3 regions of the Streptomyces sp. NPDC085927 genome follow, and region 2 is predicted to be linked to each of the others. Evidence: predicted binding sites of a transcription regulator. Region 2 holds the regulator's gene; each other region holds the start of a gene.
The links. Region 2 encodes HspR, which represses chaperone genes until heat shock. Its sites were predicted from a motif close to TTGAGNNNNNNNNNCTCAA; they were not measured.
Positions count from the first base shown of each region.

Region 1: a site for HspR is predicted at 6,818-6,836, ahead of lon (endopeptidase La). Genes of this name have one in related genera too.
Region 3: a site for HspR is predicted at 4,289-4,307, ahead of dnaK (molecular chaperone DnaK). Genes of this name have one in related genera too.

Region 1 is NZ_JBITSN010000001.1:171,612-181,305, reverse strand. Features, by position in the region: gene ACIF80_RS00875 (multifunctional oxoglutarate decarboxylase/oxoglutarate dehydrogenase thiamine pyrophosphate-binding subunit/dihydrolipoyllysine-residue succinyltransferase subunit) at 1-3,662, opposite strand, end outside; gene ACIF80_RS00870 (ATP-binding protein) at 3,966-5,078, opposite strand; gene ACIF80_RS00865 (response regulator transcription factor) at 5,075-5,815, opposite strand; gene ACIF80_RS00860 (spermidine synthase) at 5,940-6,644, opposite strand; gene lon (endopeptidase La) at 6,859-9,312, shown strand; gene ACIF80_RS00850 (lysozyme) at 9,407-9,694, opposite strand, start outside.
Region 2 is NZ_JBITSN010000006.1:260,197-269,890, forward strand. Features, by position in the region: gene ACIF80_RS18440 (sugar ABC transporter substrate-binding protein) at 279-1,385, opposite strand; gene ACIF80_RS18445 (heat shock protein transcriptional repressor HspR) at 1,830-2,282, opposite strand; gene dnaJ (molecular chaperone DnaJ) at 2,288-3,478, opposite strand; gene grpE (nucleotide exchange factor GrpE) at 3,569-4,243, opposite strand; gene dnaK (molecular chaperone DnaK) at 4,240-6,087, opposite strand; gene ACIF80_RS18465 (heterodisulfide reductase-related iron-sulfur binding cluster) at 6,693-8,999, shown strand; gene ACIF80_RS18470 (FG-GAP-like repeat-containing protein) at 9,327-9,694, shown strand, end outside.
Region 3 is NZ_JBITSN010000012.1:173,822-183,515, forward strand. Features, by position in the region: gene ACIF80_RS27615 (ATP-binding protein) at 1-1,001, shown strand, start outside; gene ACIF80_RS27620 (hypothetical protein) at 1,109-2,851, shown strand; gene ACIF80_RS27625 (OsmC family peroxiredoxin) at 2,952-3,380, shown strand; gene ACIF80_RS27630 (glycerophosphodiester phosphodiesterase family protein) at 3,529-4,257, shown strand; gene dnaK (molecular chaperone DnaK) at 4,366-6,255, shown strand; gene ACIF80_RS27640 (helix-turn-helix domain-containing protein) at 6,249-7,112, opposite strand; gene ACIF80_RS27645 (hypothetical protein) at 7,478-7,903, shown strand; gene ACIF80_RS27650 (helix-turn-helix domain-containing protein) at 7,885-8,727, opposite strand; gene ACIF80_RS27655 (4a-hydroxytetrahydrobiopterin dehydratase) at 8,914-9,228, shown strand; gene ACIF80_RS27660 (class I SAM-dependent methyltransferase) at 9,234-9,694, shown strand, end outside.

The sequences.
Region 1 (9,694 bases), on a different contig from region 2:
AGCGCGATGAACGGCCAGGCACCCTGGTTCGCCGGCTCCTCCTGGGCCCACAGGTACTTCTCGGCGTTCGGGTACTTCTTGATCTCCGCCTGGAGCTCGGTACCCGGCAGCGGGTACAGACGCTCGATGCGGAGGATCGCCGTGTCCGTCACGCCGCGCTTCTTCCGCTCGCCCTCGAGGTCGTAGTAGACCTTGCCGGCGCAGAAGACGACCTTCTTGACCGCGGCCGGGTCGACCGAGTCGTCGCCGATGACCGGGCGGAACTGGCCCGTGGTGAACTCCTCCGCCTTCGAGGCCGCGGCCTTCAGGCGCAGCATCGACTTCGGGGTGAAGACGACCAGCGGCTTGTGGTGCGGGTTGTGCACCTGCCACCGCAGGAGGTGGAAGTAGTTCGACGGGAGGGTCGGCATCGCGACCGTCATGTTGTTCTGCGCGCAGAGCTGCAGGAACCGCTCCGGGCGGGCCGAGGAGTGGTCCGGGCCCTGGCCCTCGTAGCCGTGCGGCAGGAGCAGGGTCACACCGGAGGTCTGGTTCCACTTCTGCTCGGCCGACGAGATGAACTCGTCCACGACCGTCTGCGCACCGTTGACGAAGTCGCCGAACTGCGCCTCCCACATCACCAGCGCGTCGGGGCGGGCCAGCGAGTAGCCGTACTCGAAGCCCATCGCCGCGTACTCGGAGAGCAGGGAGTTGTAGACGTTGTACCGCGACTGGTCCTCGGACAGGTACAGCAGCGGAGTGAACTCGTCGCCCGTCTCACGGTCGATGACGACCGCGTGACGCTGGCCGAAGGTACCGCGCTGCGAGTCCTGGCCGGCCAGCCGGACCGGCACGCCCTCCAGGAGCAGCGAGCCGACCGCGAGGGTCTCGCCCATGCCCCAGTCGATCGTGCCGTCCTCGACCATCGCCGCCCGGCGCTGCAGCTGCGGCAGCAGACGCGGGTGGATCGTGACGTGGTCGGGGATGTTGACCTGCGACTCGGCGATCCGCTTGACGACCTCCGAGGTGACCGCCGTGTTCACGGCCACCGGGAACTGGGCCTGCGGCTCCGAGGGCTCGACGGCCGTCGGCTGCGACGCCGCCTCGCGGACCTCGGTGAAGACCTTCTCCAGCTGGCCCTGGTAGTCCTGCAGCGCCTGCTCGGCCTCTTCCAGGGTGATGTCGCCGCGACCGATGAGGGACTCGGTGTACAGCTTGCGCACCGAGCGCTTCTTGTCGATCAGGTCGTACATCAGCGGCTGCGTGAACGCCGGGTTGTCCGACTCGTTGTGACCGCGGCGGCGGTAGCAGATGAGGTCGATCACCACGTCCTTGTTGAACGCCTGGCGGAACTCGAAGGCCAGCCGCGCGACGCGGACCACGGCCTCCGGGTCGTCGCCGTTCACGTGGAAGATCGGGGCCTCGATCATGCGGGCCACGTCCGTCGCGTACATCGACGAGCGCGAGGACTCGGGCGCGGCGGTGAAGCCGACCTGGTTGTTGATGACGACGTGGACCGTGCCGCCGGTGCGGTAGCCGCGCAGCTGCGACATGTTCAGGGTCTCGGCCACCACGCCCTGGCCCGCGAAGGCCGCGTCGCCGTGGATCGCCACGGGCAGGACGGTGAAGTCCGTGCCGCCCTTGTTGATGATGTCCTGCTTGGCGCGCGCGACGCCCTCCAGGACCGGGTCCACCGCCTCCAGGTGGGAGGGGTTGGCGACCAGGGAGACCTTGATCTGCTCGCCGTCGAGACCGGTGAAGGTGCCCTCGGCGCCCAGGTGGTACTTCACGTCACCGGAGCCGTGCATCGACTTCGGGTCGAGATTGCCCTCGAACTCGCGGAAGATCTGCGCGTACGACTTGCCCACGACGTTGGCCAGCACGTTCAGCCGGCCGCGGTGGGCCATGCCGATGACGACCTCGTCGAGACGGGACTCGGCGGCCGAGTCCAGCACGGCGTCGAGCAGCGGGATGACGGACTCGCCGCCCTCCAGGGAGAAGCGCTTCTGACCGACGTACTTGGTCTGCAGGAAGGTCTCGAAGGCCTCCGCCGCGTTCAGCCGGCGCAGGATGCGCAGCTGCTCCTCGCGCTCCAGGTTGGAGTGCGAGCGCTCCACGCGGTCCTGGATCCACTTGCGCTGCTTCGGGTCCTGGATGTGCATGAACTCGATGCCGGTGGTGCGGCAGTACGAGTCGCGGAGCACACCGAGGATGTCGCGCAGCTTCATCAGGCTCTTGCCCGAGAAGCCGCCGACCGCGAACTCGCGCTCCAGGTCCCACAGGGTGAGCCCGTGCTCGGTGATGTCCAGGTCGGGGTGCTTGCGCTGGCGGTACTCCAGCGGGTCGGTGTCGGCCATGACGTGGCCGCGGACCCGGTAGGAGTGGATCAGCTCGAAGACGCGGGCGGCCTTGGTGACGTCGTCGTCGTGGGACGCGTCGATGTCCTTGAGCCAGCGGACCGGCTCGTAGGGGATGCGCAGCGCCTCGAAGATGTCGTCGTAGAAGCCGTTCTCGCCGAGCAGCAGGTTCGCCACGGCGCGCAGGAACTCGCCGGAGGCGGCGCCCTGGATCACCCGGTGGTCGTAGGTCGACGTGAGCGTCATGACCTTCGAGATGCCGAGCTTGTTCAGGGTGTCCTGGCTGGTGCCCTGGAACTCCGCCGGGTAGTCCATGGAGCCGACGCCCAGGATCACCGACTGGTTCGGCATCAGGCGCGGCACGGAGTGGACGGTGCCGAGGCCGCCGGGGTTGGTCAGCGAGACGGTGACGCCCGTGAAGTCGTCCATCGTCAGCTTGTTGTCGCGGGCGCGACGGACGATGTCCTCGTAGGCCTGCCAGAACTCGAAGAAGTTCAGCGTCTCGGCCTTCTTGATGCCCGCGACGACCAGCTGGCGGTCGCCGTTCGGCTTGACCAGGTCGATGGCGAGGCCGAACTTGATGTGCTCCGGCTTCACCAGCGTGGGCTTGCCGTCCACCTTCGCGTAGTGCCAGTTCATCGACGGCATCGCCTTGATGGCCTGGACCATCGCGTAGCCGATGAGGTGCGTGAAGGAGATCTTCCCGCCGCGGGCACGCTTGAGGTGGTTGTTGATGACGATGCGGTTGTCGAACAGGAGCTTCACCGGGAGCGCGCGCACGGACGTGGCCGTGGGCACCTCCAGGGAGGCGTCCATGTTCTTCGCGACGGCCGCGGACGGGCCGCGCAGCGTCACCTGTTCGATGCCCTGCTTGGTCCCGTCGGCGGGCTGCGCCTTGGGGGCCTGGGACTTCGCGGCGGCCGGCTTCGCGGCGGCCGGCTTGGCGGGGGCCGGAGCGGCCTTCGCCGGAGCGGGCGCCGGGGCCTTCGCGGCCGGCTGGGCAGCCGGCGGTGCGGCGGCGGGCTGCTGCGGGGCGGCGGGCGCGGGCGTGGCGGCGGGCTGGGCCGGAGTGACCGGCGCGGCCGTCGTCGTGCCAGCGGTCCCCGGCGCCGCGTTGTTCACCGGAGCCGAGGCCTGAGGGGCGCCCGGCTTGTAGTCGGCGAAGAAGTCCCACCAGGCCCGGTCGACCGAGTTCGGGTCCTGGAGGTACTGCTGGTAGATCTCGTCGACGAGCCATTCGTTGGCACCGAAGGCCGCGGCAGGGTTCTTGCCCGCTTGGTCGGTGTCGGTCGAAATGCTCGAGTTACTGGGGGACTGTGGCGACACGGCGTCAACCGCCCTCTTCCGCTTCACAAGATGATGGACAGCGGAAATTAAGGCTACGCCTCCCCGACCGAGAAGGTCAGGCCGGGCCCGTTCAACGTCGCGTAAGTCACATCTCTGAGGGTGTTTCGGCGCAGGAAATGGCGGGAAACAAGCGTGGTTCCGCGCTGTCGGGGTGCATCGGGGACGGGTCGGCCGCGACCCGGAGCACTCGCTCCACGGGCCTGTGTTCGCATCCGGGCCTGATCACACGTGTCCATCAGCACGAACGCAGATGGATCTTGCGGCTCCGCTTGGCACCCTACGTCAACCTGACGAGGAAGAAGCTCCCGGAAGGGTGATAAGAATTCGGCAACCCCGCTCGGATTCGGCCACCCCGATCCGTCCACCGTGGAGATCGACGGCCCAGCGGGCGATCGCCAGGCCGAGACCGGTGCCCCCGTCACTGCCCGGACCGTGCGGCTGATTGACGCTGCCGCGGTTGAACCGCTCGAAGACACGGTGCCACTCGGTCCGCGGAATGCCGGGCCCCTCGTCCAGGATCTCCAGCCGGAGCGAGTCCGGCTGCGGGCCGGGCCGCGCCCTGACCGTCACCCGGCCGTGCGGCGGGCTGTGCTTGACCGCGTTGTCGATGAGGTTGGCGACGACCTGGTGGATGCGCTCCGGGTCGACGTACGCGGTGAGCTCCGGCGGCCTGACGTCGAGGCTCAGGTGGACGTCCGTGCGCGTGTGGCCGCCGGAGCCGGTGGTCATGCCCGCGCGCGCGGAGGCGACCATGTTGGCCTCCTTGAGCACGCCGGACAGATACGGCCACACCTCGAACCGCTGCCGCCGCAGCGGGACGACCCCGTTGTCCAGGCGGGACAGGTCGAGGAGCGTCTCCACGAGACGCCCCAGCCGCTCGGTCTGCTTCAGCGCCGTGCGCATGGTCTCGGGGTCGGCCTCGGTGACGCCGTCGACGATGTTCTCCAGCACCGCGCGCAGACCCGCGATGGGGGTGCGCAGCTCGTGCGAGACGTTGGCCACCAGCTCCTTGCGCTGATGGTCCTGGGCCTCCAGCTCGTCGGCCATGACGTTGATGGTCTGGGCCAGGTCGCCCAGCTCGTCCCGGCGGTTCTCGCGCACCCGGCGGGTGTAGTCGCCGTGCGAGATGGACCGGGCCACCGCGTTCATGTCGTCCAGCGGTGCGGTGAGGGAGTGCGCCACGAACTGCGTGATGAGCAGGGTGGCGATCGTCGAGAAGACCGTGATGAAGCGCAGCTCCGTCTTGGTGTGCACCGCGATCATCGACAACCCGGTGGTGATCAGCACCGAGATGACGACCAGCGCACCCAGCTTGGTCTTGATGGAGAACGGGCGGACGTCGCCCCAGGGACCGGGGTCCCCGGGGCCTCTCCGTGCGGCCGGCCCGTCGCTCATGGCGTCGGCGTCTCCAGGGCGTAGCCCACGCCGTGCACGGTACGGATGCGCTCGGCGCCGATCTTCCGGCGCAGCGCCTTGATGTGGCTGTCGACGGTCCGGGTGCCGGAGGCGTCCGCCCAGTCCCAGACCTCGGCCAGCAGCTGCTCCCGGGAGAGCACCGCGCGGGGCGTGTTCGCCAGGCACACCAGGAGGTCGAACTCGGTGGGCGTCAGATGGACGTCCTCGCTGCGCACCCGCACCCTGCGCTGCGCGTGGTCGATCTCCAGCTCGCCCAGGCGCAGGATGCCGCTGCGCGGGGTGGAGGCCGCCAGGGCCGCCCGCTCCATGCGGCGCAGCAGCACATGCACGCGTGCCGCGAGTTCCCGCATGGAGAACGGCTTGGTCATGTAGTCGTCGGCGCCGACGCCCAGCCCGACCAGCATGTCGGTCTCGTCGTCGCGCGCGGTCAGCATCATCACCGGCACCGGCCGCTGGGCCTGCACGCGCCGGCAGACCTCCAGGCCGTCGAAGCCCGGCAGCATGATGTCGAGGATCAGCAGGTCGGGCTGCCAGGCCTCCGCCGTGTCGACGGCGGACGGACCGTCGCCCGCCGTCTGCACCAGGAATCCCTCGGCACGAAGGCGGGTCGCGATGGCGTCCACGATCGTCGCGTCGTCCTCGACCACCAGGACCCGGCGCTGTGCGCCCGGGGTGGCCGCCGCCGTGCCGTTGTGGGAGGTGTGTGTCTGCTCCATCGCCCGCCCCTGAAGTGTGCTTTTCCGGAATCCGTGGGGTGAATCCGTCTCTGCGCATGACTGCGATTGACGCTTGAATGATCCGCGTCCGTGCAGCAGCGTACGGGGAGTCACCGCGGCTTTGCTATCCAGGGCGGACGGCGAGGTGCACGACGTCAGGAACGCCCCGGGTAACGGGGATCTCTTCGGTACGCACCTGTTGGAACCCGGCATTCCGCAAGGTTCCCTCGAAAACCGCGGACGGCTGGGCGGACCACACCGCGAGTACTCCGCCGGGGGTCAACGCCTTTGCGCAGTCCTGGAGTCCGGTGGGGGAGTAGAGCCCGTCGTTGCCCTCGGTGACGGTCCAGTCGGGCCCGTTGTCGATGTCGAGGCACAGCACGTCGAACGTGTCGGACGTCTCATGGACGTACGCCACCAGATCGGCCTCGACGATCTTCGCGCGGGGGTCGGCGAGGGCACGCGCGGAGAGTTCGGCCAGGGGACCCGCGCGGTGCCACTCGATGACGGCGGGTTCGCGCTCCACCACCGTGATGCGGCCCCAGCGGGGCGCGGCGGCGGCGTGCGCGAGGGAGAAGCCGACGCCGAGCCCGCCGATGAGGACGTGCGGGTCCTGCCGCGGACCGTGCCCCGCACGGATGTCGGCGGCGTCGAGCGCGGCCAGGGCGGCGTCGACCAGCCGGCGCTCCGAGCGGCCGTCGGAGGTGTCCATCAGGAAGCAGCCGTTCGCGATGATCTGCAGCAGGCTGCCGTGCCGGCGGAGCACCACCTCCCCGTACGGGCCCTCGCGGCGGTCCAGGACTTCGGGAATGTCGTAGGGGGTGGACATGCGTTCATCCTGGCAGCACTCCCCGTCCGGCAGGGCGTCCCCCATCGTTCCGGGGCGTCCCGGGCGGCGCCCGGCACTCCGAAGGAGCGCCCTTCACTCCCCCGGCCGCCGGATGATCGCTGAGAGCGAACGCAGCCGCACGCAACCCGGGAACAATCAAGGGCTCAGGAGCATTGAGCCGGTGTAACTCAACTTGACTGCCGAAGGGGAGATCATGGCTGCTGAGTCCACACCGCTCGCCCTGCCCGTGCTGCCGCTCGACGACGAGGTCGTGCTGCCCGGGATGGTGGTCCCGCTGGACCTGAGCGATTCCGAGGTGCGCGCCGCGGTGGAGGCCGCCCAGGCCGCCGCCACGTCGGAGCCCGGGAAGCCCAGGGTCCTGCTGGTGCCACGCATCGACGGGACCTACGCCGCCACCGGCGTCCTGGGCACGGTCGAGCAGGTCGGCAGGCTGGCCGACGGCGACCCGGGCGCCCTGATCCGGGGCCGGGACCGGGTGCGGATCGGCGCCGGGACGACCGGGCCGGGTGCCGCGCTGTGGGTGGAGGGCACCCGGATCGAGGAGACCGTGCCGGAGCGCTCCCCGGGCTCCCCGCTCCGTTCGGGCAAGGGAGACCCCTATCCCGGCCAGGTGGCCGAGCTGGTCACCGAGTACAAGGCGCTCGCCACCGCCTGGCTGCGCAAGCGCGGCGCCTGGCAGGTCGTCGACCGCGTCCAGGCCATCGACGACGTCTCCGCCCTCGCCGACAACTCCGGTTACTCACCGTTCCTGTCCATCGAACAGAAGCTGGCCCTGCTGGAGACCGCCGACCCGGTGGCCCGGCTGAAGCTCGCCACCCAGCAGCTGCGCGACCACCTCGCCGAGCAGGACGTCGCCGAGTCCATCGCCAAGGACGTCCAGGATGGCGTCGACAAACAGCAGCGCGAGTTCCTGCTGCGCCGTCAGCTGGAAGCCGTACGCAAGGAACTGCGCGAGCTGAACGGCGAGCAGGAGGGCGAGGACTCCGACGACTACCGGAGCCGCGTCGAGGCCGCGGACCTGCCGGAGAAGGTGCGTGAGGCCGCGCTCAAGGAGGTCGACAAGCTGGAGCGCTCCTCCGACCAGTCGCCCGAGGGCTCGTGGATCCGCACCTGGCTCGACACGGTGCTGGAGATGCCGTGGAACGAGCGCACCGAGGACGCGTACGACATCCAGGGCGCCCGGGCCGTGCTCGACGCCGAGCACGCGGGCCTGACGGACGTGAAGGAACGCATCACCGAGTACCTGGCGGTGCGCAAGCGGCGTGCCGAGCGCGGGCTCGGGGTCGTCGGCGGCCGCCGCGGCGGTGCCGTGCTCGCCCTCGTCGGCCCGCCCGGCGTCGGCAAGACGAGCCTCGGCGAGTCCGTCGCCCACGCGATGGGCCGCAAGTTCGTCCGGGTCGCCCTCGGCGGCGTCCGCGACGAGGCCGAGATCCGCGGCCACCGGCGTACGTACGTCGGCGCGCTGCCCGGCCGGATCGTGCGGGCCGTCAAGGAGGCCGGGTCGATGAACCCGGTGGTGCTGCTCGACGAGATCGACAAGGTGGGGTCGGACTTCCGGGGCGACCCGTCCGCCGCCCTCCTCGAAGTGCTGGACCCGGCGCAGAACCACACCTTCCGCGACCACTACCTGGAGGTCGAGCTGGACCTCTCGGACGTCGTCTTCCTCGCCACCGCCAACGTCCTGGAGGCCGTCCCGGAGGCGCTGGCGGACCGGATGGACATCGTCCGCCTGGACGGCTACACCGAGGACGAGAAGGTCGTCATCGCCCGCGACCACCTGCTCCCGCGCCAGCTGGAGCGCGCCGGGCTCGCCGCCGACGAGGTCACCCTCGACGAGGGCGCGCTGCGCAAGCTGGCCGGCGAGTACACCCGCGAGGCGGGGGTCCGCACCCTGGAGCGGGCCATCGCACGGCTGCTGCGCAAGGTCGCGGCCCAGCACGAACTGGGCGAGCGGGAGCTGCCCCTGACGGTCGGGGAGGGAGATCTGCGCGGTCTGATCGGACGGCCGCACCACGTGCCCGAGTCCGCCCAGGAACCGGCCGAGCGCCGCACCGCCGTCCCCGGTGTCGCCACCGGGCTCGCGGTGACCGGTGCCGGCGGTGACGTCCTCTATGTGGAGGCGTCCCTGGCCGACCCGGAGACGGGCGCCGCCGGACTGACCCTGACCGGTCAGCTGGGCGACGTGATGAAGGAGTCGGCGCAGATCGCGCTGAGCTTCCTGCGGTCCCACGGCGCCGAACTGGAGCTTCCGGTCGGCGACCTGAAGGAGCGGGGCGCGCACATCCACTTCCCGGCGGGCGCGGTGCCCAAGGACGGCCCGAGCGCCGGCGTCACGATGACCACCGCCCTGGCCTCCCTGCTCTCCGGGCGCCTGGTCCGTACGGACGTGGCGATGACCGGTGAGGTCTCGCTGACCGGCCGGGTGCTGCCGATCGGCGGGGTGAAGCAGAAGCTGCTCGCGGCGCACCGGGCGGGGATCACCACCGTGATCATCCCCAAGCGCAACGAGCCCGACCTGGACGACGTCCCCGCCCACGTGCTGGACGGGCTCGACGTCCACGCCGTGACCGACGTCCGTCAGGTCCTGGAGCTGGCGCTCGCGCCCGCGACGAACGGCGCGGCGCCGGAGGTTCCGGTGGCGGTGTGACGGCGTCACCGGACGGGCGGCGGCCCGGAATCCCGTGAGGGAGATCCGGGCCGCCGCCGCACGGCGCCGGGACCGGCGGCGCGGGCCGGCGACGTCAGCCGAGGGCCAGGGCCCGCACCCGGTCGACGGTGCCGTCGAAGAGGTCGTGGTCCCCGACCACCGGGCCGGTGGAGGTGTACTGCCACATCGTGTAGGACGCCCAGCCCGCGGGCAGCTCGCCCACGGTCGCGGCGTACCGGGCGACCCACAGCGGGTTGGTGGTGCCGAACCCGGCGTGGTTCCCGGTGCACTGCTGCCACCAGCTGGTCGCCGTGTAGATCACGGCGTCGCGGCCGGTGCGCGCCCGGTACCGGTCCAGGAAGTCACGGATCCAGCTCACCAT
Region 2 (9,694 bases):
CGTCGGCACGATCGCCGGAAACCACTGGTATGACCGTCTATACCCCTGCCCCGCCTCGCCACATTGCAACAAACCGGCGGCGGTCGGCCCCACATGAGCGCGTGAGGGCGGCGGGGTGCGGGGCGAGGGGCGAGGGCGCGGGGCGTGTGCGGGAGGGAACAACACTGCCGGGGAGCGCGGCTGTCCGCGCTCCCCGGCAGGGTGGTCGACGGGGCGGTCGACGCGGTCCGGCGGCCGAAGACCCGCCGTCGGGCGGGTCTTCGGCCGCCGGACGGGCCTTACTTCAGTCCGGCCTTGTCGCACGCCTCCTTGTAGGGGGCCGTGCAGATGTCCGACAGCTTGTAGATCCCGTCGGCGACGACCGTGTCCGCGATGTTCTCCTTGGTCAGGGCGACCACGGGCACGAGCTGCGCCGGAATGTCCTTGTCGGTGGGGCTGTCGACGCGCTCGCTGGTCAGCGCGTCGAACTGGATGTCCTTGCCCTGGACCCGCGCCACCGCGATCTCCGCGGCGTTGTCCGCCTCGGTCGGGTAGGACTTGTAGACGCTCATGAACTGCTCGCCCACGAGGATCCGCTGCACCCCGGCGAGTTCGGCGTCCTGGCCGGTGATCGGGGGCATCTCGGTCACCCCGGCGGCCTTCAGCGCCTTGATGATGCCGCCCGCCATGCCGTCGTTGGCGGAGTAGACCGCGGCGATGTTGCCGGCGCCGATCGCGGCGATCGCCTCGGCCATGTTGGCCTCGGCGTTCTCCGGCTTCCAGTCCTTGGTGTCGTAGGTCTTGGCGATGGTCACCGCGTCCTGGAGCTCGGACAGCGCCCCCGCCTTGAACTGCTTGGCGTTCGGGTCGGTCGGCGAGCCGTTCATCATGACGATCTTGCTGGTGACCCCGCCGTCACCGCCGAGCGCCTCCAGCAGGGAGCGGCCCTGGACCTCGCCGACCAGCTCGTTGTCGAAGGAGATGTACGCGTCGATCGGGCCCTCGGCCAGCCGGTCGTAGGCGATGACGGGGATGCCCGCGTCCTTGGCCTTCGTCACGTCCTCGGCGATGGCGTGCGCGTCGACCGCGTCCAGCACGATGACGTCGACCTCGTCCTCGATCATCTGCTGCATCTGGCTCGACTGCTTGCCCGCGTCCGCGTCGGCGTTGGCGTAGTCGACCTTGCCCTTGTCGTTGGTGAGCTCCTCCACCTTCTTCTTGAAGATGGGGTAGTCGAACTGCTCGTACCGGGTGTTGGCCGTCTCCGGCAGCAGGAGCCCGATGGTGACATCGTTCCCCTTGGTGGGGCTCGCTCCGTCGCTGCTCCCCGTCGCGTTGAGTGCGCCGCAACCGGCGAGCATGACGGACATCGAGGCGGCGGCGACTGATATGGCGATACGACGCATGCGAGGGCTCACTTCAGTACGTTTTTGGACGTGGGCACAACATTGCGGCCCATGTGACTGAAAAGCCAACGCTCCAGCGACCAGTGGCGTCAAGACCAACTACTTAACGAGATGAACACAGCACCGTGCGCTGAAGTCGTGTGGGCTCGGCGAAAGAATCGCACATATCTCCTACACACGCATACACGTGCTGCTCACAGCCGTGCGCAGGGCGTGCTCGGGGGCGTCCGGGGCTCCGGGTGACGTGCCGTCAACAGCCCGTACACGGGTGGGGCCCGGAGGTTCGCACGAACCTCCGGGCCCCACCCGGTACTTCACTTTTGCGCCAAACGGAACTTCTCCGTCAGGCCGCAGCCTTCCCACTGAGCCGCTTCCGTCACACCGCCGCCGCCCCGGACCGGCGCTTTCGCGCCGGCCGACGACGACCGGACCGGGTGCCGGCCGTCAGTCGGTCTGCTGCTGGCGCTTGGGCCGCCACACCACCAGCGCGCTGGTCTGCTGGACCTCCTGGTACGGCACCAGGTCCCGGCGGTACGACGCGTGCACCGCCGCCTCACGCTGACGCATGGTCGCGGCCACGCCGTCCAGGGTCCCCTCCAGCTCCGCCACCCGGGCTTGGAGCGCGGCGACCTGGTTCTCCAGTTCGATGATGCGCTTGATGCCGGCCAGGTTGATGCCCTCGGTCTGCGACAGCTGCTGCACCTGACGGAGCAGCTCGATGTCACGGGCCGAGTAGCGGCGGCCCCGGCCCGCGGTGCGGTCCGGCGAGACGAGCCCCAGGCGGTCGTACTGACGCAGCGTCTGCGGATGCAGCCCGGAGAGCTGGGCCGCCACCGAAATGACATAGACCGGAGTGTCCTGCGTCAGTTCGTACGGATTGCGTCGACGACCGTCCATCGCCCTCAAGCTCCCTTCGCGGCCTGGAACAGCTCCGCCCGCGGATCGTCGTCCGCGGTCGCCTCGCGATACGCCTCCAGTGCGTCACGAGCCTTCCCCGGCAGGTCCTTGGGAACACTCACCTCGACGGTGACCAGCAGATCACCGCGCGAGCCGTCCTTGCGGACCGCTCCCTTGCCGCGGGCCCGCATGGTCCGCCCGTTGGGTGTCCCCGGGGGCAGCTTCAGCGTGACCGGCGGACCGCCGAGCGTCGGGACGCGGATCTCGCCGCCGAGCGCCGCCTCCGGGTAGGTGACCGGGACGGTGACGGTGAGGTTGTCGTCCTTGCGGCCGAACACCGGGTGGCTGCCGACGTGCACGACCACGTAGAGGTCGCCCGCCGGGCCGCCGCGTTCGCCCGGAGCGCCCTTGCCGCGCAGCCGGATCCGCTGGCCGTCGCTGACCCCCGCGGGGATGCGCACCTGCATCGTCCGCGAGGACTTGGCCCGGCCGCTGCCCTTGCAGATGTCGCAGGGGTTCTCCGCGATCAGGCCGCGGCCCTTGCAGTCGGGGCACGGGTCGGTGAGCGAGAAGCCGCCGCCGCTGCCCCGGGCGACCTGCCCGGTGCCGACGCAGGTCGGGCACACGCGCGGTGTGCCGTTCTTGTCGCCGGTGCCCGAACAGGCCTTGCAGGCCTGCTGGGAGGACATCCGCAGCGGGACCGTCGCCCCCTCGATCGCCTCGGTGAAGCTCAGGGTGACCTCGGACTCGATGTCCTGGCCGCGCCGGGGCTGGGTACGCGTGGTGCCCGTGCCGCCGCGGTTGAACAGTCCGCCGAAGACGTCGCCGATCCCGCCGCCGAAGCCACCGGCACCGGCCTGGCCGCCCTGACCGCCGCCCTGGCCCCCGAAGAGGTCACCCAGGTCGAAGTTGAACGACCCGGCACCGCCCGCTCCCGGCCCCGCGCGGAAACCGCCGCTGCCGAAGAGCGAGCGGGCCTCGTCGTACTCCTTGCGCTTCTTGGGGTCGCCGAGGACGTCGTTCGCCTCGGAGATCTCCTTGAACCGCTCCTCCGCCTTGGCGTTGCCCTTGTTGGCGTCCGGGTGGTACTCGCGGGCGAGCTTCCGGTACGCCTTCTTGATCTCGGCCTCGGTGGCGTCCTGGGGGACGCCGAGGACCTTGTAGTAGTCCTTCTCGATGAAGTCCTTGGTACTCATCCCCGACGTCCCTCCTCTCCTGCCCCGCCGGTCTTTCCTGACCTGCTCGTCCTGCCCGCCTTCGCCGGCGTGCGGACGCCGGCGAAGGCGTCAGCCCTCCTGAGGGCCACCTGTCTCCTTGTCGTCCGCCGCCGCCTCGGTGCTCTCCTCGGCCGGCTTGCCCGGCTGGGCACCCGGCTGCGGTTCCGCCACGGCCACCCGCGCGGGGCGGATGATGCGCTCGCCGATGCGGTACCCCGGCTGCAGTATCGCCACGCACGTCGTCTCGGTGACGTCCGGGGCGTAGGAGTGCATCAGGGCCTCGTGGATCGTCGGGTCGAAGGGCTCGCCCTCCTTGCCGAACAACTGCAGGCCCATCTTCGCCACGGTCGACTCCAGCGACTCGGCGACGGACTTGAACCCGCCGACCAGCTCGCCGTGCTCCCGCGCGCGGCCGATGTCGTCGAGCACGGGCAGGAGCTCGGTCATGAGGTTCACCGCGGCGACCTCCTTGACCGCGATCCGGTCGCGCTCGACCCGGCGGCGGTAGTTCTGGTACTCGGCCTGGAGCCGCTGGAGGTCCGCGGTGCGCTCACCGAGCGCCGTACGCACCTGGTCCAGCTGAGCCACCAGCCCGGCGTCGGGACCCGAGTCCCCGGCCGGGGCCGCCTCCTCCTCCGCGGAGGGGGTGGCGGCCTTCGGCTCGGCCTCGTCGGCCGGAACGCCTGAGGAGGGGACGTCGGGCTGCTGCGACTGCTCGTCGAAGCCCGGGGTCTCCTCGGTCACGCCGCACCGTCCTTACGTTCGTCGTCCACGATCTCGGCGTCGACCACGTCGTCGTCCGCCTTGGCCTCACCGGCACCGGCTCCGGCGCCGCCGCCCGCGGCCTGGGAGGCCTGCGCGTCGGCGTACATGGCCTGGCCCAGCTTCTGGGAGACGGCCGCGACCTTCTCGGTGGCGGTGCGGATCTCGGCGGTGTCCTCGCCCTTGAGCTTTTCCTTCAGCTCGGCGACGGCGGCCTCGACCTCGGTCTTGATCTCGCCCGGGACCTTGTCCTCGTTGTCCGCGAGGAACTTCTCGGTCTGGTAGACGAGCTGCTCGCCCTGGTTGCGGGACTCGGCGGCCTCGCGGCGCTGGTGGTCCTCCTCCGCGTACCGCTCGGCCTCCTCACGCATGCGGTCGACTTCGTCCTTCGGGAGCGAGGAGCCGCCGGTGACGGTCATCTTCTGCTCCTTGCCGGTGCCGAGGTCCTTCGCCGTGACGTGCATGATGCCGTTGGCGTCGATGTCGAAGGAGACCTCGATCTGCGGGACGCCGCGCGGCGCCGGCGGCAGACCGGTCAGCTCGAACATGCCGAGCTTCTTGTTGTACGCCGCGATCTCGCGCTCGCCCTGGTAGACCTGGATCTGCACCGACGGCTGGTTGTCCTCGGCCGTGGTGAAGATCTCGGAGCGCTTCGTCGGGATCGTGGTGTTGCGCTCGATCAGCTTGGTCATGATGCCGCCCTTGGTCTCGATACCGAGGGACAGCGGGGTGACGTCGAGCAGCAGGACGTCCTTGACCTCGCCCTTGAGGACACCGGCCTGGAGCGCGGCGCCGATCGAGACGACCTCGTCCGGGTTCACACCCTTGTTGGCCTCCTTGCCGCCGGTCATCTCCTTGACGAGCTCGGCGACGGCGGGCATACGGGTGGAGCCACCGACCAGAACGACGTGGTCGATCTCGGACAGTGCGATGCCGGCGTCCTTGACGACGTTGTTGAACGGCGTCTTGCAGCGCTCCAGCAGGTCCGCGGTCAGCTGCTGGAACTGGGCGCGGGTCAGCTTCTCGTCGAGGTGCAGGGGACCCTCGGCGGAGGCGGTGATGTAGGGCAGGTTGATCGTGGTCTCGGTGGACGAGGACAGCTCGATCTTGGCCTTCTCGGCGGCCTCACGGAGGCGCTGGAGCGCCATCTTGTCCTTGCCCAGGTCCACGCCGTGCCCGGACTGGAACTGCTTGACCAGGTAGTCGACGACGCGCTGGTCCCAGTCGTCACCACCGAGGTTGTTGTCACCGTTGGTGGCCTTCACCTCGACGACGCCGTCGCCGATCTCCAGCAGCGAGACGTCGAACGTACCGCCACCGAGGTCGAAGACCAGGATGACCTGCTCGTCCTTGTCGAGGCCGTACGCCAGGGCGGCGGCCGTCGGCTCGTTGACGATGCGCAGCACGTTCAGGCCGGCGATCTCGCCGGCCTCCTTGGTCGCCTGGCGCTCCGCGTCGTTGAAGTACGCCGGGACGGTGATGACCGCGTCGGTCACCTTCTCGCCCAGGTACGCCTCGGCGTCCCGCTTCAGCTTCTGGAGCACGAAGGCGCTCATCTGCTGCGGGTTGAAGTCCTTGCCGTCCAGGTTGATCTTCCAGTCGGTGCCCATGTGGCGCTTGACCGACCGGATGGTCCTGTCGACGTTGGTCACGGCCTGCCGCTTGGCCACCTCACCGACCAGCACCTCGCCGTTCTTCGCGAAGGCGACGACGGAAGGCGTGGTCCTGGCGCCCTCGGCGTTGGTGATGACGGTGGGCTCGCCGCCCTCCAGAACGCTGACGACGGAGTTAGTCGTGCCCAGGTCGATGCCGACCGCACGTGCCATTTCGATTCCTCCAGCTGACTTGAGTGGAACAGACTCAAGCATGCCTGACGTCCGGCGCCGGGTCAACAGAGCTGAGTCGGACAGACTCAAGTCTTATCCGTTCCTTACGCGCAACCAGGCGCTGAACTGCGATTTCGCGCGAGAGCGAGGCGGGAGTCACCCACCGGGAGCGGGCCACCGGCGGCGCCGACGGCGACCCGCGATGAGGCCGCGGTAAGGCCACGGCGGGGTCGCGACCCCCTCGGCGGCCGGGGCGGCCACAGCGGACGGCGGCGGGCGGAAACCTCGCGCGAGAACACGGAGGCACCGCGCCGAGGTGCCCGCGGGCCGCCGGGACGGCGGTATCAGGACGGCGGCCTGCGGATACAAGTGTGCGCCACGGATATAAGTTAGTGACGTATGCCCCGCTTTGATGGCCGTCACGCGGCCGCACCCGGAGCGTCTCCCAAGGCAAGCCTCAGCGATTCAGATCACCCCGCACCCGACTACAGTGCGGCTGGGGTTAGGGGTAGTCTCAGACGGACTGCATAAGTTACCGCTTAGTAATGTCGGGTATCCCGTGGCAGGAGCCCCCGACGAAACCCTCGCAGGCCCGAGGAGCCCCCATGCAACTCGCCGCGATCATCGTGTCGCTGGTCCTGGCCGTGGTCGGCGCTGCCCTGCTCGCGCGCGCGATCGGCCAGTTCGTCCGGTATTTCAAGCTGGGCCAGCCGGTTCCGGCCGGCACCCGGACCGACAATCCCTACCAGCGCAGTGTGACCCTGGTGCGGGAGTTCCTCGGCCACACGCGCATGAACAAGTGGGGCGTCGTCGGCATCGCCCACTGGTTCGTGGCCGTCGGCTTCCTGACGCTGCCGCCGACCCTCGCCCAGGCGTTCGGCCAGCTCTTCCAGGCCGACTGGGTGCTGCCGGTCATCGGCGGCTTCCTGCCGTTCGAGATGTACATCGAGTTCATCGGCGTGATGACCGTGCTCGGCATCGCCGTGCTCATCGCCATCCGTCTGCTGAACCTGCCGTCGCGTCCGGGCCGCAAGTCCCGCTTCGCCGGCTCCAAGTCGGGTCAGGCGTACTTCGTCGAGTACGTCATCCTCACCATCGGCCTCGCCATCTACGTACTGCGCGGCCTCGAGGGCGCCCTGCACCACGTGGACGGCTACCAGGCGGCGTACTTCGCCTCGTACCCGCTGGTGCTCGCCTTCGACAGCCTCGACGTCACCACGCTGCAGAACCTGGTCTACCTGGTCGCCATGATCAAGATCGGGACCTCGTTCGTGTGGATGATCGTGGTCTCGCTCAACACCAACATGGGTGTGGCCTGGCACCGCTTCCTCGCCTTCCCGAACATCTGGTTCAAGCGCGAGGCCGACGGCGACGTCGCCCTCGGCGCCCTGCAGCCGATGACGTCGGGCGGCAGGCCGATCGACTTCACCGACCCCGGTGACGACGATGTCTTCGGCGTCTCCCAGGTCGAGCAGTTCTCCTGGAAGGGCCTGCTGGACTTCTCCACCTGCACCGAGTGCGGGCGCTGCCAGTCGCAGTGCCCCGCCTGGAACACCGGCAAGCCGCTCTCCCCCAAGCTGCTGATCATGTCGCTGCGCGACCACGCGCACGCCAAGGCCCCGTACCTGCTGGCCGGCGGCGGCAAGAGCATGGAGGGCGAGGAGAAGGCCTCGGCCGAGGCTCTGAAGGACGTGCCCGCCGCCGCGCTGGCCGAGGCCGAGCGCCCGCTGATCGGCACCCTGGAAGAGAACGGCGTCATCGACCCGGACGTCCTGTGGTCCTGCACCACCTGCGGCGCCTGCGTCGAGCAGTGCCCGGTCGACATCGAGCACGTCGACCACATCGTCGACATGCGCCGCTACCAGGTGATGATCGAGAGCTCCTTCCCGTCCGAGGCGGGCACGATGCTCAAGAACCTGGAGAAGAAGGGCAACCCCTGGGGCCTGGCCAAGAAGCAGCGCCTGGAGTGGACCAAGGAGGTCGACTTCGAGATCCCGGTCGTCGGCAGGGACATCGAGGACCTGTCCGAGGTCGAGTACCTGTACTGGGTGGGCTGCGCCGGCGCCCTCGAGGACCGCGCCAAGAAGACCACCAAGGCCTTCGCCGAGCTGCTGCACATCGCGGGCGTCAAGTTCGCGATCATGGGCGGCGACGAGAAGTGCACCGGTGACTCCGCCCGCCGCCTCGGCAACGAGCCCCTGTTCCAGGAGCTCGGCATGGACAACGTCATGTCACTGAACATGGCCTTCGGCGAGGAGACCGACGACGAGGGCAAGGTCACCGAGGAGACGCGGAAGCCCAAGTCGGCGAAGAAGATCGTCGCCACCTGCCCGCACTGCCTCAACACCCTCGGCAACGAGTACCCGCAGCTCGGCGGCGACTACGAGGTCATCCACCACACCCAGCTGCTCCAGCACCTCATCGACGAGGGCAAGCTGATCCCGGTCACCCCGGTCGAGGGCCTCATCACCTACCACGACCCGTGCTACCTGGGCCGGCACAACAAGATCTACACGCCTCCGCGCGAGATCATCGCCAACGTCCCGGGCCTGCGCAACGAGGAGATGCACCGCCACAAGGAGCGCGGCTTCTGCTGCGGCGCCGGCGGCGCGCGGATGTGGATGGAGGAGCGGATCGGCAAGCGCATCAACGACGAACGCGTCGACGAGGCCCTCGCCCTGAACCCCGACATCGTCTCCACCGCCTGCCCGTTCTGCCTGGTCATGCTGACCGACTCGGTCAACGGCAAGAAGGCCGCAGCCGAAAGCGGCTCCGCCGCGGGCGTCAAGCCCAAGGAGTCCATCCAGGTCGTCGACGTCGCCCAGCTCCTGCTGGAGTCCGTCAAGACGCCGCTCGACCCCGCCGGTGAGGCGGAGAGCGAGACCACCCCGGAGCCCGAGCCGGTGAAGTAACCGGCCCGCCCCTCCTCCAGCGCCCCGTCCCGGCTCCGGCCGGCGACGGGGCGCTGCCGTTCTCCCGGGCGTCCGTCCCGGGCACCGCCGCGCGGTACGGGACGACGGCCTCACGCCCGTCGGCGCCCGCCGGATCCGCCGCACATCCGTCCCCCACATTCGCCATGTCCACGTACAACCCTCCCCGCCCCTCGCCGGTCTCCTTGGCGGTGATCACCGGGTGATCACCCGGTGAACCCGTGCCCCCTCCAGGACGAACACGGATGACCCACCGCACCGGCACGGGACGCCGCAGCCGGCGGCCGTCCCGCACAGGGCAGGAGACCCATGCGCAAGAAGCTCAGCATCACTCTGGCGACCGCCACGGCGGCCGCGCTCACCGGCGGCCTGCTCGTGGCCGCGGCCGGACCCGCGGCCGCCGCCCCGGGCCTCGACAGCGACTTCAACGGCGACGGCTACCGGGACGTCGCCGTCACCGCTCCCCTCGCCTCCGTCAACGGCAAGTCCAAGGCCGGGTCCGTCACCATCCTGTACGGCTCCCCGGGCGGCGCCGGCGCCAAGAAGATCCAGACCCTGCACCAGAACAGCGCCGGTGTCCCCGGCTCCGCGGAGAAGGGCGACCAGTTCGGCGCCCACACCGCCCCCGGCGACTACAACGGCGACGGCTACGCCGACCTCGCCGTGGGCGCGCCGGG
Region 3 (9,694 bases), on a different contig from region 2:
CCGTACGGCCGGTGTTCCTCTGGGGCGCGCCGGGCATCGGCAAGTCCTCCCTGGTGAGGGAGTTCGCCGAGTCCCTGGGGCTGGAGTGCGTGAGCCTGCTGGGCACCCAGCTCGCCCCCGAGGACCTCATCGGCGTCCCGCAGATCCGGAACGGCCGCTCGGTGTTCTGCCCGCCCGAGGCGATCGCCCGCGACGAGCCGTACTGCCTGTTCCTGGACGAGCTGAACGCGGCCACCCCCGATGTGCAGAAGGCGTTCTACTCCCTGATCCTGGACCGCCGTATCGGCGCCTACGAACTGCCCAGGGGTTCCCTCGTCATCGGCGCCGGCAACCGCGCCACCGACAACGCGCTCGCCCGCCCCATCGCCTCCGCGCTCGTCAACCGCCTCACCCACGTGCACCTGGAGGCCTCCGCGGGGGACTGGCTGGTGTGGGCCGGGAACAACGGCATCCACCCGTGGATCGTGGACCACCTCACCGACCGGCCCGACCACCTGTGGTCCAAGCCGCCGAAGACCGAGGAGCCGTTCTCCACGCCCCGCTCCTGGCACATGCTCTCCGACGCGCTGCACTCCTTCGGCCCCGGCCTCGACGAGGACACCCTGAAGGTTCTCGCCCACGGCACGCTCACTCCCGCGCACGCCACCGCCTTCTGCGGCTACGTCAGGGTCGTGCGCAGCCGCTTCGGCATCGAGGCCGTCCTCAAGGGCGACGCCCGCTGGCCGCACCGCATCGAGGACCGCGACCTGCTGTACTACCTCGCCGACTCGTTCCGCGGCCGGCTCGTCAAGGAACTGCCCGCGGACAAGGCGCACATGTCGGCCGCCGGCCGGCAGACCGCGTACCGGGCCAAGGCGCTGCTGGTGCAGCTCGCCGAGATCTCCGTCGAGGTCGCCCAGACCGTCATCGCCTCCGACGCCGACGGCAACCCGGTCCTGCCGTCCTGGTTCCTGGTCGAGGCGGCCCGTGACATGCCCCGCCTGGTGGAGGCCCGCCGATGACCCGCCCCGGGCAGCAGGGCGGCACGGGCAGGCGGGGGAGCAAGGCAGGCAAGGGCGGCAAGGGGGAGCGGAAGAGGGAGGCCGCGGCCGCCGCCTTCGCCGAGGGGATGCGGCTGCTGGCGGCCGACCCGGCACTCGCCGCGGTCGAGTTCACCGTCTGCCGCGACGAGGACTGCGGCCTCGCCCCCCGCCACGGCCTGCTGCGGACCGACTCCGACGCCGTGCTGCACGCCCACCCGGACCGCCTCGCCGACCCCGGCGAGTGGGCCCGGGCCCTCGCGCACGCCGTCCTCCACCTCGGCTTCGGCCACGTTCCCGCCGCCGGGGGCCCACGGGAGCAGCCCGACCGCCACGACCTCGCCGCACGCTGCGTCGTCGTCAACCGCTTCCTCCTCGGGCACACCATCGGCACGGCCCCCGAGGGCCTGCCGGCCTCCTACCCCGACGGCGACGAGGAACAGCTCGCCGCCCGGTGGCGCAGGGACGGCCTGCCCGCCGCCTACGAACGCTGCGGCACCGCCGGCGGCGAGCCGGACCTGCTCCTCGTGCCCTGGGACGGCTGGTGGGGGCAGCCGCCGGACCGGCAGCTCGCCTTCGCCACCGCCCTGACCCGCGCCGTGTCCGCCGCGATGGACCTGGCGGGCGGACGCCGCGCCGGCCCGGACGGCGAACCGGCCGTGCTGCGCCCCTGGGCCAGGGCGCTGAGCTGGTTCGTCTCCTCCTACCCCCTGCTCGGCGGCATCGCCGCCGGCATCACCCTCGTCGCCGACGCCGAACTCGCCCGCGCCCACGACATCTCCGTCGCCGCCGTCGACGCCGAGGCCGGCGAGATCTACGTCAACCCGCTGCGGCAGCTGGAGGACGAGGAATGGCGCTTCGTCCTGGCCCACGAGATGCTCCACGCCGCCCTGCGCCACGGCGACCGCCGCGGCGGACGCGACCCGTACCTGTTCAACGTCGCCTGCGACTACGTCATCAACGGGTGGCTGGAGGAGATGGGGATCGGCACCATGCCCGAGGGGCTGCTCCACGACCCCCGGCTCGCCGGACTGTCCGCCGAGGAGGTCTACGACCGCATCGCCGACGACCAGCGGCGCATGCGGCGCCTGGCCACCCTGCGCGGCAAGGGCCTCGGAGACATCCTCACCGGCCGCCTCGGACCGCTCGACCCGTCCTGCCACGGCGTCGACCTGGACGGGTTCTACCGTCGCGGTCTCGCCCAGGGCCTGGACCTGCACCAGCGCCAGGGCCGCGGCCTCCTGCCCGGCGGGCTGGTCGAGGAGATCCGCGCGCTCAGCCATCCACCGCTGCCCTGGGACGCGCGGCTCGCCCGCTGGTTCGACGAGTACGTGCCCCGCCCCGAGCCCGTGCGGACCTACGCCCGTCCCGCGCGCCGCCAGGCATCCACCCCCGGCATCCCGCGTGCCGGCAGGTACTTCCCGCCCGAGGAGGTCGCCCGCTGCACCTTCGGCGTCGTCCTGGACACCTCCGGCTCGATGAGCCGGGTCCTGCTCGGCAAGGCGCTCGGCGCCATCGCCTCCTACGCCGAGGCCCGCGACGTGCCGGCGGCCCGTGTGGTGTTCTGCGACGCGGCGCCGCACGACGCCGGCTATCTGCCCGTCACCGAGATCGCCGGACGGGTCCGGGTCCGCGGGCGCGGCGGCACGGTCCTCCAGCCCGGCATCGACCTGCTCCAGCGCGCGGACGACTTCCCGAGGGCCGCGCCGGTCCTCGTCATCACCGACGGCTGGTGCGACGTGCTGCGGGTGCGGCGCGAACACGCCTATCTGGTCCCCCGCGGAGTGCGGCTGCCGTTCACTCCGAAGGGGCCTGTCTTCCACGTCAGTTGACACGGAGTGTGATCAGATGGGGGGATGGGAACCCGGTGACACGGGTACCCGGACCGAGCACGGACCGGACACCACGTCCGGACATTTGGAAGGAACAGCCATGGCAGCCACGCGCTCCGCACACACCGTGTGGGAAGGCAACCTCATCAAGGGCAGCGGAGTCGTCACGTTCGACTCCTCCGGCAGCATCGGCGAGCAGCCGGTCACCTGGGCGTCGCGTGCGGAGGAGGCGAACGGCAGGACCAGCCCCGAGGAGCTGATCGCCGCCGCGCACTCCAGCTGCTACTCGATGGCCTTCTCCAACATCCTCGACAAGGCCGGCAACCCGCCGACCCGCCTGGTGACCTCCGCCGACGTCACCTTCGTGCCCGGCGAGGGCATCACCGGCATCCACCTCACCGTCGAGGGCACCGTCCCCGGCCTGGACGAGGCGGCCTTCCTCGCCGCCGCCGAGGACGCCAAGGTCAACTGCCCGGTCAGCCAGGCGCTGACGGGCACCGAGATCACCCTGACGGCGAAGCTCTCCTGACCCCGCTCGCCGCACCCGCAGGACACCCGCAGGCCGCTCCGCAGGGGGCGGCCTGCGGCGCGTCCGCATCCGCGTCCGGAACCGGGTCCGAGGACCCCGGCCTCCAGGACCCCGGCCTCCAGGCTCCGAGCACAGGGAGACGACCCGTATGACGTCACGGCCCGCCGTCTCCGCGCACCGGGGAGGCTCCGAACGTGCCGCGCCCGCGACCCGCGAGGCCTACGAGGACGCCCTGCGGTCCGGCGCGGAGTACGTCGAGTTCGACGTACGGCGCACGGCCGACGGAGTCTTCGTCGTCCACCACGACGCCCGCGCGGGACGCACCGGCCCGCCGCTGGCCGCACTCACCCACGCCGGGCTCTGCGAGCACGCCGGGTATCCCGTCCCCGTCGTGGACGAGGTCATGGAGCTGATCGCCGGGAAACTCGTCGGACATCTCGACCTGAAGGAGACCGGTCACGAGCGGAAGCTGATCGACCGCGCGATCGCCCTGCTCGGCCGGGACGGCTTCGTCGCCACCAGCCTGGAGGACCGTTCCGTCGCCGAGATCACCGCGGCCTTCCCCGGCGTGCGCACCGCGCTCTCCCTCGGCCGGGACGGCACCGGGGTTCCCCGGACCCGGCTGGCGCGCACCCGGCTGAGTGAACTGCTGCCCATGCGGCGGGTCCGCGCCTGCGGCGCCCGCGGGATCGCGGCGCACCAGCGCCTCGCCCGCGGCGGGGCGCTGCGCGAGGCGGCCCGCAACGGACTGTTCACCATGGTGTGGACGGTCAACGACGACGCCCCGATGCGTGCCTTCCTCGCCGACCGGCGCGTGGACGTACTGATCACCGACCGCCCCCGGCGTGCCGTGCAACTGCGCACAGCGAGCGCTTGAGAGGTGATTGACGAACCACCCGGGCAAACTATTGACAACGGCGCACTCAAGTTTTGTGCTGGAGGTCCGGAAGGCCGGAGAGGTGCGCCCTGACGGAAGGGGACGGCGATGGGACGTGCGGTCGGAATCGACCTGGGAACCACGAACTCGGTGGTGGCCGTGCTGGAGGGCGGTGAGCCCACGGTCGTCACCAACGCGGAGGGCGCAAGGACCACCCCCTCCGTCGTGGCCTTCGCCAAGAACGGTGAGGTGCTCGTCGGCGAGGTCGCCAAGCGGCAGGCGGTGACGAACGTCGACCGCACCGCCCGGTCGGTCAAGCGCCACATGGGCGACGGACAGTGGCACTTCCCGGAGCAGGGCTCCGTGGACGGTACCCGTTACCGGGCGCAGGAGCTGTCCGCCCGGGTGCTGCAGAAGCTGAAGCGGGACGCCGAGGCCTACCTCGGCGAGGACGTCACCGACGCCGTGATCACCGTACCGGCGTACTTCGACGACACCCAGCGCCAGGCCACCAAGGAGGCCGGGGAGATCGCCGGCCTGAAGGTCCTGCGGATCATCAACGAGCCCACGGCGGCGGCCCTCGCGTACGGCCTGGACAAGGAGAACGAGCAGACCGTCCTCGTCTTCGACCTGGGCGGCGGAACCTTCGACGTGTCGCTCCTGGAGATGGGCGAGGGAGTCATCGAGGTGAAGGCCACCAACGGGGACACCCATCTCGGCGGCGACGACTGGGACCAGCGCCTCCTCGACCATTTCGCCCAGCGCTTCAAGAGCCAGTACGGCATCGACCTGGCGCAGGACAAGATGGCCGTGCAGCGGCTGCGGGAGGCCGCCGAGAAGGCCAAGATCGAGCTGTCCTCCTCCTCCGAGACCACCGTCAACCTGCCCTACATCACGGCCTCCGCCGAGGGCCCGCTGCACCTGGACGAGAAGCTCACCCGGGCCCAGTTCCAGGAACTCACCGCCGACCTGCTGGAGCGCTGCAAGACGCCCTTCCACCAGGCCGTGAAGGACGCCGGGGTGAAACTCTCCGCGATCGACCACGTCATCCTCGTCGGTGGTTCCACCCGCATGCCCGCCGTCACCGACCTGGTCCGCGAACTCACCGGCAAGGACCCGCACAAGGGCGTCAACCCGGACGAGGTCGTCGCCGTCGGAGCGGCCCTCCAGGCGGGCGTCCTCCGCGGCGACGTGAAGGACGTGCTGCTCCTCGACGTCACCCCGCTGTCCCTCGGCATCGAGACCAAGGGCGGCATCATGACCAAACTGATCGAACGCAACACGACCATCCCCACCCGGCGCTCGGAGACCTTCACCACCGCCGTCGACAACCAGCCCTCGGTCGGTATCCAGGTCTACCAGGGCGAACGCGAGATCGCGGCGTACAACAAGAAGCTCGGCGTCTTCGACCTGACCGGTCTGCCCCCGGCCCCGCGCGGCGTCCCGCAGATCGAGGTGGCCTTCGACATCGACGCCAACGGCATCATGCACGTCTCCGCCAAGGACATCGCCACCGGCAGGGAACAGAAGATGACCGTCACCGGCGGCTCGGCACTGCCCAAGGACGACATCGACCGCATGATGCGCGAGGCCGAGCAGTACGCCGACGAGGACCGCAGGCGCCGGGAGGCCGCCGAGACCCGTAACCAGGCCGAGCAGCTCGTCTACCAGACCGAGAACTTCATCCGGGACAACAAGGACCGGATCCCCGCCGACACCAGGTCCGAGGTGGAGGCCGCCGTCGCCGAGCTGAAGCCCCTGCTGGAGCAGTCCGCCGACACCGCCGCCCTGCGCGCCGGCGTCGAGAAACTCGCCGCCGTCAGCCAGCGGATGGGCCAGGCGATGTACGCCCAGGCCGGTCAGGAGTCCACCGGCGACGCCGGACAGCGCACCTCACCGCAGGAGGAGGAAGGTGTCGTCGACGCGGAGATCGTCGACGACGAGAGCGACGGAGGTGACGGGGGCCGCGGGCAGGACGGGCGCGGCGGCACTCAGTAGCTGTCCCGGAACTCCCGCAGCAGCTTCTGCGTGTGCTCGGAGGAGGCGGCCCGCGCCGTCATGTGGTCCAGCACCTCCAGGTGCACCGAGACCTCCTTGCGGGAGTCCAGATACAGGGCGCCGGTCAGGTACTCGGTGAACACCATGTCGGGCAGTTCCGGCTCGGCGAACCGGAACAGCGAGAAGGGTGCGTACGTCCCCGGGTGCGGGCCGTCGGCGAACTCGGCGATCTGGAGCGTGATCCGGTCCCGCTCGGACCACTCCAGCAACTTGTCGAACTGCTCGCGCATCACCCGGCCGTCCTGGGACACCGGGCGCCGCAGGACCGTCTCCTCCACGATCACCCACAGGTGGGGCGGGTCCCGGCGCTCCAGGAGCCGCTGCCGCTCCAGCCGCAGCGACACATGCCGCTCGACGGCCTCCGGCCCCTGGTTCCCGATCGTCCCGGCCTCCAGGACGGCACGCGCGTAGTTCTCCGTCTGCAGCAGCCCCGGCACGAAGTGCGGCTCGTAGGACCGGATGACCCGGGCAGCGCCCTCGATGCTCACGTACAGGCTGAACCACTCGGGCAGCACGTCGTGGAACCGCTGCCACCAGCCCGGACGGTTCGCGTCCTCCGCGAGCCCGATGAAGGTGGCCGCCTCGCCCTGGGACACCCCGTACGCCGTCAGCAGGATCTGGATGTACGGGATCTTCAGCGCGACCTCGGCCGTCTCCATCCGCCGGACGGTCGCGGGAGCCACCCGCAGGACCCGGGCGGCCTCCTCCCGGGTGAGGCCCGCCGTCTCCCGCAGCTCCTGCAGCCGCCTGCCGAGTACCACTTGGCCCACCGTGGGTGCGGCCCGTCGTTCACTCACGCCACGTCTCCCCAACGCCCCCAAACACACGATCAGTCTGCCATGTCCGCCCGACCCTCTCACGGGTGACGGCCGGGCGCCCCTGTTCCCGGGCGCCCGGGGCATGACGTCCCGGGTAATCGACCGCGACCCGCTGCGGGCGGGATCGTGGACGCACCGGGTTCCGGGCCGGCGCACTCCGGCCCGGGATCCGGCCCGGATCCGTCCCGTGATCCGGCTGCGAGCAAGGTATGCGATATCCGGCATCCCGTATGCCGCATGCGGTCACCGCGACCCGGCACGCAAGGGCGACCCGCGGCCCGCCGCTGACCCAGTGAGACCCCGACATCGATCCCGGCCCCGACCCTGACGGAGGGTGATTCATCATGTCCGCGACCCAGCTTGCCTCACTCACCCGGACCTCCGACCCGCAGTCCGTGCTGCGCCGGCTCCTGGCCCTCGACGCCGCCGTGACCGGCGCCAACGCGCTCGCCTACCTCTCCCTCTCCGGCCCGCTCGGCCGCTTCCTCGGCGTGGGTCCGGGCCTGCCGGCCGGGCTCGGCGCCCTCCTCGCGGCGTACGCGGTCGCTGTGGGGCTGCTGGCCTCGCGCAAACATCCGCCGACGCTCGGAGTCCGGGCCGTCGTCGAGGTCAACCTGGCCTGGGCCGTGGTGAGTTGCGCCGCCCTCGTGCTGTGGCTCGAGCCGAGCACGGCGGGCGCGGTGTGGACGGTTCTCCAGGCGCTCGTCGTGGCCGGCTTCGCACTGCTCCAGCACATGGCCCTCACATCCCGTCAACTCAGCCAGGACTGAAGGTACTTCGCCGTCGCCGGATCGGCCGGGAGGAGGGTCTCCACGGCCAGTTCGGCGACGGTCACGTCCATCGGCGTGTTGAAGGTGGAGATCGACGACACGAACGACAGGATCCGGCCCTCGTGCTCGATCCTCATCGGCAGCGCGAAGTACGCCACGGACGCGGACTGCTGCGACCCGTCCGCCTCCCCCGCCTCCTCATCCGGTCCGGGCTCCGGTACCGGGAACGCCGCGACCTCGTCGTACAGCGCCCGCAGGGGCGCGGAGCGGCGGAGCGCGATCTGCTGCTCCATCTGCCCCAGCAGGTGGCCGCGCCACTCCCGCAGATTCCGGATCCGGGGCGCAAGACCCTGCGGGTGCAGCGTGAGCCGCACCGCGTTCAGCGGCGGCACCAGCAGCGACTCCGGTACGCCGTCGAACAGCATCATGACCCCGCGGTTGGCGGCCACGACGTCGTACATCGCGTCCACCACCAGTGCCGGATACGGCTCGTATCCGCCGATCAGCCGCTCCATGCCCTCGCGCAGCGCGTCCAGCGCCGGATCGTCCAGCGGGGTCTCGGGGAACCGGGGCGCGTAACCGGCCGCCAGCAGCAGTGCGTTGCGCTCCCGCACCGGGACGTCCAGGTGCTCGGCCAGTCGCAGCACCATCTGCTCACTGGGCCGGGAGCGGCCGGTCTCGATGAAGCTGATGTGCCGGGCGGACGAGTCCGCACGCAGCGCGAGCTCCAGCTGACTGACCCGCCGCTGCTCCCGCCAGGCCCGCAGCAGCGGACCCACGCCTTCGGCAGCGGCGGAAGTGGTACCGGGCAGGCGAGTACTCATGCCGGGACGGTAGCCGAGATGGCACCGCAAGCGGGAGCCGCGCCTCCCCGGTCTTCCTTCCGCCCTCCCTCCTGCTCCCTCCTGCGCCCTTCTGGCTTCTTGCGCAGGGTCCGGCGGCATGTCCTGTGGCACGCTGGGCGGAGGGGGACCCCGACCGCCAGGGGGGACAGAGGAGGAGCGCAGCCCATGCCCGCCGAACCCGCCGAACCGCTGTCACCGGAGGAGATCGAGAACCGGCTGGCCGGCCTGCCGGGCTGGTCGCTCGACGGAGACCGGCTCACCCGTTCCTACCGACTCGGCTCCCACTTCGCGGCGACCGCGATGGTCGTGCACATCGCCCAGGTACAGGAGGAACTCGACCACCACTCCGACCTCACCCTCGGTTACCACACGGTCTCCGTCGCCGTCCACACGCACAGCGCGGGAGGCGCCGTCACCGCGAAGGACACCGAACTGGCCCGCAGAATAGAGGACTTGGCGCCCGGTCACGGTGCACACTGAGGCATGTGCTCGACTACGAAGAGGAAGCGGGACGGTACGACGCCTCACGCGGCGGTGAGCCCCGGGCCGCGGCCGCCGCGCAGGCGGTGCTGGACCTGATCCCCCCGTCGGCGCGCGACCTGCTGGACATCGCCTGCGGCACCGGCATCGTGACCCGGCGTCTCCTCTCGGTCCGCGCCGGTCTGCGGGTGACCGGCGTCGACCTCGCCGCGTCGATGACCCGGATCGCGGCGGCCCGCCTGCCCGGCGCCGTGGTGCGCGCCGACAGCCGGCAACTGCCCTTCGCCGACGCCCGGTTCGATGCCGCCGTCAGCGTGTGGCTGCTGCACCTCCAGTCCGGCCCCGAGGACGTGCGGGCCCTCGTCGAAGAGTGCGCCAGGGTCCTGCGACCCGGCGGGGTCTACGTCACCACCGTCGACAAGGCCGCCTCGCACAACGTGGGCAGCGACATCGACGCCGTCCTCTC